3 regions of the Nocardia coffeae genome follow, and region 3 is predicted to be linked to each of the others. Evidence: riboswitches for the same ligand, from Rfam matches in the RefSeq annotation. Region 3 holds a riboswitch; each other region holds the start of a gene.

What was found. Region 3 has a riboswitch for S-adenosylmethionine ahead of metX (homoserine O-acetyltransferase MetX). Riboswitches for the same ligand answer to the same signal wherever they lie in the genome.
Region 1: it holds a riboswitch for S-adenosylmethionine, as region 3 does, so the genes downstream of both, K7711_RS04845 (aminotransferase class V-fold PLP-dependent enzyme) here and metX (homoserine O-acetyltransferase MetX) in region 3, are expected to answer to the same signal.
Region 2: it holds a riboswitch for S-adenosylmethionine, as region 3 does, so the genes downstream of both, K7711_RS44680 (rhodanese-like domain-containing protein) here and metX (homoserine O-acetyltransferase MetX) in region 3, are expected to answer to the same signal.

The regions. Positions count from the first base shown of each region.
Region 1 covers NZ_JAINZY010000001.1:1,101,737-1,105,005, reverse strand. Annotated here, with positions in the region: gene K7711_RS04845 (aminotransferase class V-fold PLP-dependent enzyme) at 1-1,225, opposite strand, end outside; SAM riboswitch class IV at 1,271-1,384, opposite strand; gene K7711_RS04840 (LysE family translocator) at 1,475-2,122, shown strand; gene K7711_RS04835 (flavin reductase family protein) at 2,159-2,713, opposite strand; gene K7711_RS04830 (YbaK/EbsC family protein) at 2,842-3,269, opposite strand, start outside.
Region 2 covers NZ_JAINZY010000025.1:8,004-11,272, forward strand. Annotated here, with positions in the region: gene K7711_RS44670 (FAD-dependent oxidoreductase) at 1-842, opposite strand, end outside; gene K7711_RS44675 (Rv0361 family membrane protein) at 1,114-1,557, shown strand; SAM riboswitch class IV at 1,596-1,710, shown strand; gene K7711_RS44680 (rhodanese-like domain-containing protein) at 1,730-2,152, shown strand; gene K7711_RS44685 (O-succinylhomoserine sulfhydrylase) at 2,149-3,269, shown strand, end outside.
Region 3 covers NZ_JAINZY010000003.1:649,735-653,003, forward strand. Annotated here, with positions in the region: gene K7711_RS16380 (tRNA (cytidine(34)-2'-O)-methyltransferase) at 1-308, opposite strand, end outside; gene K7711_RS16385 (DUF3017 domain-containing protein) at 482-727, shown strand; gene metX (homoserine O-acetyltransferase MetX) at 756-1,910, opposite strand; SAM riboswitch class IV at 2,245-2,355, opposite strand; gene K7711_RS16395 (NADP-dependent isocitrate dehydrogenase) at 2,671-3,269, shown strand, end outside.

The DNA of each region.
Region 1 (3,269 bases), on a different contig from region 3:
AATCCCAGTCCGGACCATCGGTGGTAAGGGCGGCCACGGCCTCGATCAGCCGGTCCACATCCGCGGCGCGGGTGCCCAGGCCGACGCTCACGCGGATCGCGCCGTCGACGCCGAGGCGGTCCAGCAGGGGATGGGCGCAGAATCGGCCGTCGCGGACGCCGATGCCGTGTTCGGCGGACAGGTAGGCCGCGACCCGGCCGGGGGCGAATCCGTCGAGGGTGAACGCGAGGATGCCGACGCTGTCGGCGCTGTCCGACCAGATGCGCAGGAAGTTCACTCCCGCAATGGCTTGCAGTCCGTCACGCAGTCGTTCGGTGAGGGCGCGCTCGTGTTCGGCGGCGGCCTGCGCATCGATCGAGCCGAGAGTGTCGCAGGCGGCGGCCACCGCGGCCGCGCCCAGAACGTTCGGGGAACCGGCCTCGTGACGTTGCGGTGCGGGGGCCCACTCGGCATCGGTCGTGCTGACCCGGCGGACCGCGCCGCCACCGGCCAGATACGGTTCGGCCGCGTCCAGCCAGTCCCGGCGGCCGACCAGCACACCCGCGCCGAACGGTGCGTAGAGCTTGTGGCCGGACAGGGCGAGGTAGTCGATTCCGATGTCGCACAGGTCGATTCGACGATGCGGCGCCAATTGCGCGGCATCGACCAGGATTCGCGCACCGCACTGGTGCGCGATCTGCGCCAGCCGACGCAGCGGCAGCACCTCGCCGGTCACATTCGATGCCCCGGTGACCGCAAGCAGCGCAGCGGGTTTGGTGCACAGCTCGGCGACCAGGCGGCGGATGGTCTCGTCGATCGTCGCGGCGGCGGTGACCACCCGGCGGCCGTGCCGGGTCCAGGGCAGGAAGTTGGCGTGATGTTCGATATCGAGTACGACGGTGTCCCCGGGGACGCAGGCGGCCAACAGATTCAGCGAATCGGTGGTGTTGCGGGTGAAGACGACCACCTGATCGTCGGCGCAGTTCAGGAAGCGGGAGACCGACGTGCGCGCGCTCTCGTAGCAGTCGGTGGAGATGCGCGAGGCGTAACCCGCGCCGCGGTGCACGCTGGCGTAGTACGGCAACAACTCGTTCACCCGGTCGCACACCTGCGCCAGAGCGGGGGCGCTGGCCGCGTAGTCGAAATTGGCGTACGTCCGAGTTCCGCCCTGCACCAACGGAACTCGCAGATCGCATCCGGATACGCGAGCGATCGGGGCACAGGTCTGATCGAGTACGGCAGTCATCACACAATCCCTTCGGGACAGGGATCCCGAGGAGAGATGAACGGGAGCCCGCGCTTGCCGCACCCGGTCGGGCTACGGCCCGGTCGTCACCCGGAGCACCCCACCGCGGAGGAGGGTTGCCGACCAGCTAGCCGGGGCTTGACGCTGGCACTCATGACCTGACCCGAGATTGGCAGAGGTCGTCGGGTCTTGTCAACCTCGGCTCGAATTTCGCTTGCGCTGCGCGCCGCACTGCGCTTGCGTGGTCCGGTGACTGTTTCGCTGCTGCTGGGCTTCGTCGGACTGTGCGTTCTGCTGGCTCTCACGCCGGGGCCCGATACGTTCCTGGTGCTGCGCTACGCGATCGCCGGGCGCCGGCCAGCTGTGGCGGCCGCGGTGGGTTCCGCGCTCGGCGGGATCGCGTGGGCGGTGGTGGTCGCGGCCGGTGTCGCCGCGCTGCTGGAGCAGTCGGCGACCGCGTATCGTGTGCTGAAGATCGCGGGCGGAATCTACTTGGTGTACTTGGGAATTCGCACTCTGCGCGATCATCGCCGGGCCCGTGCGAACACGGCCGGGGCGCAGCAGCCGGATCCGGCCCGCGCGACGGTGTCGGGCCGTGCGGCATCGACGCGATCCGCGGCCGTCGCCGGGATACTGTCCTGTCTGTCGAATCCGAAGGTCGGCCTGTTCTACCTCGCGGTGCTCCCGCAATTCCTGACCCATGTCACGTTCGGCGGGACGTTGACCCTCGGTGCGATCGAATCATGTATCGCCGCAACGGAAATGGTGGTACTCGCGGTCGCCGCGGCGGGTGCGGTGCGGCTCCTGAAGCGTCCTCGCGTCCGAGATCGCCTGGAGCAGATCAGCGCCGGGGTGCTCGCCGCGTTGGGGATCGGGACGATCGCCTCCGCCACGTAGGCGTTCTCTGCCGAAGATGCTGTCTCGCAGCAGATCTCACTGCAGTCCGCGCGGGCGGTGATACGAGCCGTTGTAGTACAGCAGCGGTGCGGCGATCGGTTCGTCGTCGGTGGTGTCGTGCACCCGGGTGACCAGCCCGATGACCAGCGTGTGATCGCCGATCGCAATGAGCTGGTGGACCGTGGCGCGCACCCAGATCGGGGTGTCGTGCAATACCGGCTCGCCACTGTCCAGCGACGTCCACAGCGAATCGTCGGCGAACCGTTCCTCGGCCGCGCGGGAGAACCGCTGGGCCAGATGCAGCTGATGATCGCCCAGGAAATGTACGACCACCGATTCGGCCGCCAGCATGGCCTCGATACTCGACGAGGTCTCGGCGATGTTGAACGAGATCAGCGGCGGCTCGGCGGACAGCGAGGCGAACGAGGTCGCGGTGAAGCCCACCGGACGCTCGCCGTTGTTGAGTGTGACAATGGTCACTCCGGCCGGATAGTGCCGCATCGCGCCACGGAACTGCGCCGCGGTGATCCCGCCGGCCTCGTCCGGACGCTGCGTCGACGTGGCCGATTCCGCCTGCTCCACCTCGGACATCTCCGACTGCCGGGAGTTGCTCATCGCGCCACCTCGCCATCGGCACAGGTGATTCTCACTAGCTCGTACACAGATCCAACCTACGTCGGGAAGCACGCCGAGTGGTCCGGTACGTCCCACTCGACGGGTCAGTCCACGTCGATCGCCAGGCCCGCGGTGATGCGCACCAACTCGCTGAACGACGTGCGGAACACCGTATTGGGGTGCCCGCCCGCCGCCCACAATTCGCGATGTCGGGACAGTGCGTTGTCCACATATGTGGACAGATTCGCCGGATGACCGACGGGTGCGACCCCGCCGATCGGCTGGCCTGTGAATTTGCGCACCATCCGCGCGGGCGCCGGGGCGAGCGCACCCTGTAATCGCTCGCCGGTGCGCGTCAGATCGACCTGATGCGCCCCGGAGACCAGCAGCAGCACCGGTTCGTCGTCGAGCAGGAACAGCAGCGATTTGGTGATGGCGCCCACGTCGACGCCGAGCGCCTGCGCGGCCTCGGCGGCGGTGTGGGCGGGTTGGGCCTGGGTGACGATGACGCCGTGATGGCCACGAGCGATGA
Region 2 (3,269 bases), on a different contig from region 3:
AGTTTGTGCGGGCGCGCGCCGACGTCGCGGATCGCCCACTGCTCGATGGTGTTGCAGACCATGTCGACCTGCTTGGAATGCCGGCGGGCGGCTTCGGAACCCTCGTCGTAGTCGATGTCCTCGGGGTCGACGATGACCTCGATATTCGGCGAGTGGTCGAGTTCGCGCAGTTCGAGCGGAGTGAACTTGGCCTGGGCCGGGCCGCGACGCCCGAAGACGTGCACCTCGACGGCCTTGTTGGCCTTGAGGCCCTCGTACACGTTCGGCGGGATCTCCGTCGGCAGCAGTTCGTCGCCGGTCTTGGCGAGCACTCGCGCGACGTCCAGTGCGACATTTCCCACACCGAGCACGGCGACCTTCTCGGCCTCCAGCGGCCAGGCGCGCGGCACGTCCGGGTGCCCGTCGTACCAGGACACGAAGTCCGCGGCGCCGTAGCTGCCGTCCAGGTCGATGCCCTCGACAGGCAGTGCTCGGTCGGCGTTCGCGCCGGTGGAGAAGATCACCGCATCGTAGAACCGGCGCAGATCGGCCAGGGTGATGTCGGTGCCGTAGTCGATGTTGCCGAGCAGGCGCACCTGCGGCTTGTCCAGGACCTTGTGCAGTGCGGTGATGATGCCCTTGATGCGCGGATGATCGGGCGCGACACCGTAGCGGATCAGGCCGAACGGCGCGGGCATGCGCTCGTACAGGTCGATGCTCACGTCGGCGTCGGATTTCATCAGGGCGTCGGCGGCGTAGATTCCGGCCGGTCCCGCGCCGACGATCGCGATGCGAAGCGGGCGCGCGTCGGACTCGGAGGTGGGGTTCACCTCGCCCTTCGACTCTGCACTGGTTTCGGTCATTCTTCTGCGCACCCTTTGGTCGAAATCTGTGTCGTCATGTTCTCAGCCGTCGTTCTTAGCTTAGGCTAAGTTGACGTGGGTCCGGGTTTCCGGCCGATCCTTCATACCGATCGATGCTGCATCGTTGCCGCTCGGGGATCGGAGTTCGCGCCGACCGTGGCCGGGGCTGGCGGTGATTCTATCGGTGACTGCTATGGCCGCGGTTCCCGGTCCGGGTCGCGGATTCGGGGTGCGCGCGAGAACCTCACTCCCTACCAGGGATGATCGAGATATGAGTGACCCGGAATCCGCCGCCGACGCGACCCCGATCGATCAGAACGAGGCGGTCCGCTCGCCGGTGCCGTTCATTGCTGCCGCGGTGATCGCACTTCTGGTGATCGGCGGTGTCCTGATTGCGGCGGCGCTGCGGCCGGCTGAGAAGAATGTCACAACTTCGGACCGGTTGGCCACCGCGATCCAGAATTTCGCCACTGCCCAGAGCGGCACCGACCCGGCGCGCCGCGCGGCCACCGCATGCAGCGGATTCGACCCCGCGCACTCGCCGTTGGGCCCGGACGCGGCCGGAAAGAAGATCGAAATCGTCCGCATGACCGACCCCACCGCGAACGGCAGACGCGCCAAGGTCACGGTGACCAGCTCGGTCGACGGCCACGAATCGACGTCGACCTGGAACCTCACGCAAACCGGCAACGACTGGTTCGTCTGCAGTGTCTGATTGACAGGCGGGTGTGCGGCCAGGCAATCTCGATCTCAGGTCATGAGCACCAGCGTCAAGCCCCGGCTCGCTGGTCGGCAACCCTCCTCCGCGGTGGGGTGCTCCGGGTGACGACCTGGCCACGCCGCCGAACAGGCGCGGCAAGTGCGGATTCTTCGAGGAGGTTCAGCTAGTGAGTTACGCGGGTGACATCACTGTCCAGCAGGCATGGGATCTGTTGCGCGACAATCCCGATGCCATTTTGGTGGATGTGCGCACCGAGGCCGAGTGGCGGTTCGTCGGGGTGCCCGAGACGAGTGCGATCGACCGGCCGACGGCCCTGATCGAGTGGGTCGACGGCGCCGGTCAGCGCAACGGCGCCTTCGTCGATCAGCTGAAGCAGACGCTCGCCGGCCGGGCGGCCGACAGCGATGCGCCGGTGATCTTCCTGTGCCGCTCCGGCCAGCGATCCATCGGTGCGGCGACGGCCTCGACCACGGCCGGATTCACACCCTCCTACAACGTCCTGGCCGGTTTCGAGGGCCCGCTCGATGCCGACGGCCATCGCGGCGGCGCGGGCTGGCGTGCCGAGGGGCTGCCCTGGAGGCAGTCGTGATCACCGGCGGAGCCTTCGACAAACCGCTGCCCGAGGGCGTCGGCCCGGCCACGCTTGGTGTGCGAGGCGGCCTGCGCCGCTCCGGATTCGAGGAGACCTCCGAGGCGCTGTACCTGTCCTCGGGTTTCGTGTTCCCGAGTGCGGAGGCGGCCGAGGCGTCGTTCACCGGCGACGTCGAGCATTTCGTGTATTCGCGCTACGGGAATCCGACCGTGGCGATGTTCGAGGAGCGGATGCGGCTGATCGAGGGCGCGGAGGCGTGTTTCGCGACCGCGAGCGGGATGTCCGCGGTGTTCACCGCGCTGGCCGCGCTGCTGGGCAACGGTGACCGGCTGGTCGCCGCGCGCAGCCTGTTCGGCTCCTGTTTCGTGGTGTGCAACGAGATCCTGCCGCGCTGGGGTGTGGAGACGGTCTTCGTCGACGGCGAGGACCTGAGCCAGTGGGAGGAGGCGCTGTCGGTGCCGACCGCGGCCGTCTTCTTCGAGACCCCGTCCAACCCGATGCAGACCCTGGTGGACGTGCGCCGGGTGTCCGAGCTGGCCCATGCCGCGGGCGCGAAAGTGGTGCTGGACAACGTCTTCGCCACACCGCTGCTGCAGCAGAGCCTGACGCTGGGCGCGGATGTGGTCGTGTATTCGGGCACCAAGCACATCGACGGCCAGGGCCGGGTGCTGGGCGGCGCGATCCTGGGCGACAGCGAGTTCATCGGCGGCCCGGTGAAGAATCTCATGCGGCACACCGGTCCGGCGTTGAGCCCGTTCAACGCGTGGACGTTGCTCAAGGGGCTCGAGACGATGCCGCTGCGGGTGCGTCATTCGGTGCAGGCGGCACACGAGATTGCCGAATTCCTGGAGCAGCAGCCGTCCGTGTCGTGGGTGAAATACCCCTTCCTGCAGTCACATCCGCAGTACGAATTGGCGCGGCAGCAGATGAGCGGCGGCGGTACGGTCGTCACCTTCGAACTGGCCGCCGACCCGTCCGAGGCGAAGAAGCGCGCGTTCGAGGTGCTGAACCGGCTGCGCATCGTCGACATCTCCAACAACCTGGGCGACGCCAAGACGCTGATCACCCATCCGGCCACCACCACGCACCGCGCGATGGGAGCCGAAGGCCGTGC
Region 3 (3,269 bases):
GGCTCCGGCCCGAACAACAGCACATCGTTCTCGCGATAGGCGATATCGGTGTAATGGGTGTCCGCCGCCGCGGTGAAGGCGAACGTCCGCTCGGGGTTCAGGGATTTCCATGCGGCGGAAAGGTTTTCGTGCACGGTGACCGAGGCGAGGTCGTGATAGTCCAGCCCGGCCCGGCGCAGCTTGGGCTCGGACAGATCGAAGCCCAGCGGCTCGATCAGGTGCAGCGAGAACCCGGTCCCCGCGGCCAGCCGAATGGCGTTGCCGGTATTCGGCGGAATCCGTGGTTCGAAGAACATCAGCCTCAGCACAGCAGAACGCAGCCTTTCCTCACGTCCGGACGGGATGAACCCTACGTCCCCTCCCGTCCCCACCCGGGCGCCGGGAGGTTCCGGCGAACGAATGCGAGAATCGGGGGGTGACCGATGCTTCCGCGACCGCTCAGTCCGAACGTCCGCTCGGATTCCTGCGCAACCAGCTGCCGATGGTCCTGGTGGCGGTTGTGCTGGTGGTGGCTGTGGTGTTCCTGGTGCAGGATCGGTGGCGACGTGGGGCGTTCGTCATCGGCGGCGCACCGCTGCTGGCCTCGGCATTGCGGCTGGTACTGCCGGAGGTGCGGGTCGGCCTGCTGGCCGTGCGCAGCAAACCCTTCGACGTCGTCACCTACGCGGTGCTGGGCGGCACGATCATCGCGCTGGCGGCGACGATCAGCAGCCTGGGCGTGGGCTGAACCGAACCCCGCACCGCATCGCCCGCGGTCACGGGCGTGTGGTGCGTGCCAGATCCATCGTCTGGGCGAGCAGTTTGCCGACCGCCTCGGTCTCGGTCAGGAAGCCGTCGTGGCCGTCCCGGGAGTGCACGACCTCGAGCCGCGCGCAGCCGGGCAGCAGATCGGCCAGTTCCTGTTGGGTCCGCAGCGGATACAGCCGATCCGAATCGACACCCCCGACCACGCAGGGCACCGATGTCGCGGCGAGTGCCGCTGCCACCCCGCCGCGCCCGCGGCCGATGTCGTGCCGGTTCATGGCCTCGGTCAGCAGCACATAGCTGGCCGCGTCGAAGCGGTTCGCGAGTTTGCGGGCCTGGTGGTCCAGATAGCTCTGCACCGCGTAGCGGCCACCGCGCCGGGGGTCCTCATCGCCCTGGGCGTGATTCTCGAAACGGTGATCCAGTTCGAAATCGGTGCGGTAGGTCAGATGCGCGATGCGCCGGGCGATGCCCAGACCACTGGTCGGGGCACGGCCGGTGCCGTGATAGTTCCCGCCCTGCCAGTCCGGGTCGGCGGTGATGGCGGCGATCTGCGTGGTCTGGGTGCCGATCTGGTCGGCGGTCGCACGCGGCCCGACGGCCAGCACCAGCGCCGCGCCCACCCGCTCCGGATGTCCGACGATCCACTCCAGCACTCGCATGCCGCCCATCGAGCCACCGGCCACCGCGGCGATCCGCTCGATGCCCAGCAGGTCGAACAGCGCGACCTCGGCGGTCACCTGGTCGCGAATGGAGATTCCGGGAAACCTTGCTCCCCAAGGCTTTCCGTCCGGCCCCGGAGTTGCCGGACCGGTGCTGCCCTTACATCCGCCCAGCACGTTGGTGGCGATCACACACCACTCGTCGGTGTCCAGCGGCGCGCCCGGTCCGACGATGCCGTCCCACCAGCCGGGCAGTGGATGCAGGTCGTCGGGTGCGCCGGTGACGTGCGAGTCGCCGGTCAGCGCGTGCTCGATGAGCACGACGTTGTCCGCGGTGGGCGACAGCTCGCCCCAGCGCTGGACGGCCAGTTCGACGCCGGGAACCACGTCCCCGCTCTCGAGCCGGATCTCGCCGACGGCGATCGTGCCCAGACTTCCGTCCGGCGGCGGCAGCAAGGTTGCTGCGTGATTACTGAATGCGCTCCGGTCGATGCTCACGGTCACCGCGCCACCGCCGCCTCGGGAGGCGAGATCCGCTCATCCCTGGGACCGGCGATCATCGCGCGGACTGTCCGCGCACGGGTGCCCGAAACCGGGTCGACGACGGGGGAACACACGTCCTCGATGGTAGCCACAGCGTTCCGGGGCCTCGGCGTCGCGCGGGCATACCCGGGGCGATCAGCGAATATCGATGTGTGTTGTGGGCTGCGCGGCACGGAGTCCGGATCGGACGCGGGCGCGGTGGAGTTACTCATGTCATGCTCCGAGAGGTCTGCCGGCGGGCGTCAGCGGGGTCCGGATAATGGACGGCTACAACACATTTCGGAATTCCTCCTGATGATCGCGCTTGCTCCCGACCCTCGGGAGCCCGGTCATCACCCGGAGCACCCCACCGCAACAGGAGGGTTGCCGACCAGCGAGCCGGGGCTTGGCGCTGGTGCTCATGACCTTCCGGACATCGTAGCCGGAGCCCGCGGGAGTTCGAAACCCGTGGTGGATTTCACCAGGTCCGGCCGGAATTTGCCGCCTACCGCAGGGGTTGTACGCAGTAAAGTCGACATGCGTAAATGTGACAGATGTATCAATCGAGGTAGGTCCGATGCCGATGAGATCCACCGCACCAGTACGCTTGTTCTGTTTGGCACCTCGAGTCTCGTGGACAACACGGGGCGTATACGTTGTCTGTTGAACAGCTGGGTCCGCTCACAAGCGTGTTCACCTGGCGGAACAATGGGAGCACCATCCTAGGAGGACACGAAGATCCATGTCCAAGATCAAGGTTGAGGGAACCGTCGTCGAACTCGACGGCGACGAGATGACCCGAATCATCTGGCAGTTCATCAAAGACAAGCTGATTCACCCGTACCTCGATGTGAATCTCGAGTATTACGACCTCGGTATCGAGTACCGGGACAAGACCGACGACCAGGTGACCATCGACGCCGCCAACGCCATCAAGGAGCACGGCGTCGGCGTGAAGTGTGCCACCATCACCCCCGACGAGGCGCGCGTCGAGGAATTCGGCCTCAAGAAGATGTACCGGTCGCCCAACGGCACCATCCGCAACATCCTCGGCGGAACCATCTTCCGCGCACCGATCATCATCTCGAACGTTCCGCGTCTGGTCCCGGGTTGGACGAAGCCGATCATCATCGGCCGCCACGCCTTCGGCGACCAGTACCGCGCCACCGACTTCAAGGTGCACCAGGCCGGTACCGTCACGCTCACCTTCACCCCGGAGGACGGCAGCGAGCCGATCGTCCACGAGGTCGTCAAGATGCCCGAGGACGGCGGCGTCGTGATGGGTATGTACAACTTCAAGAAGTCGATCGAGGACTTCGCGCGGGCCTCGCTGAACTACGG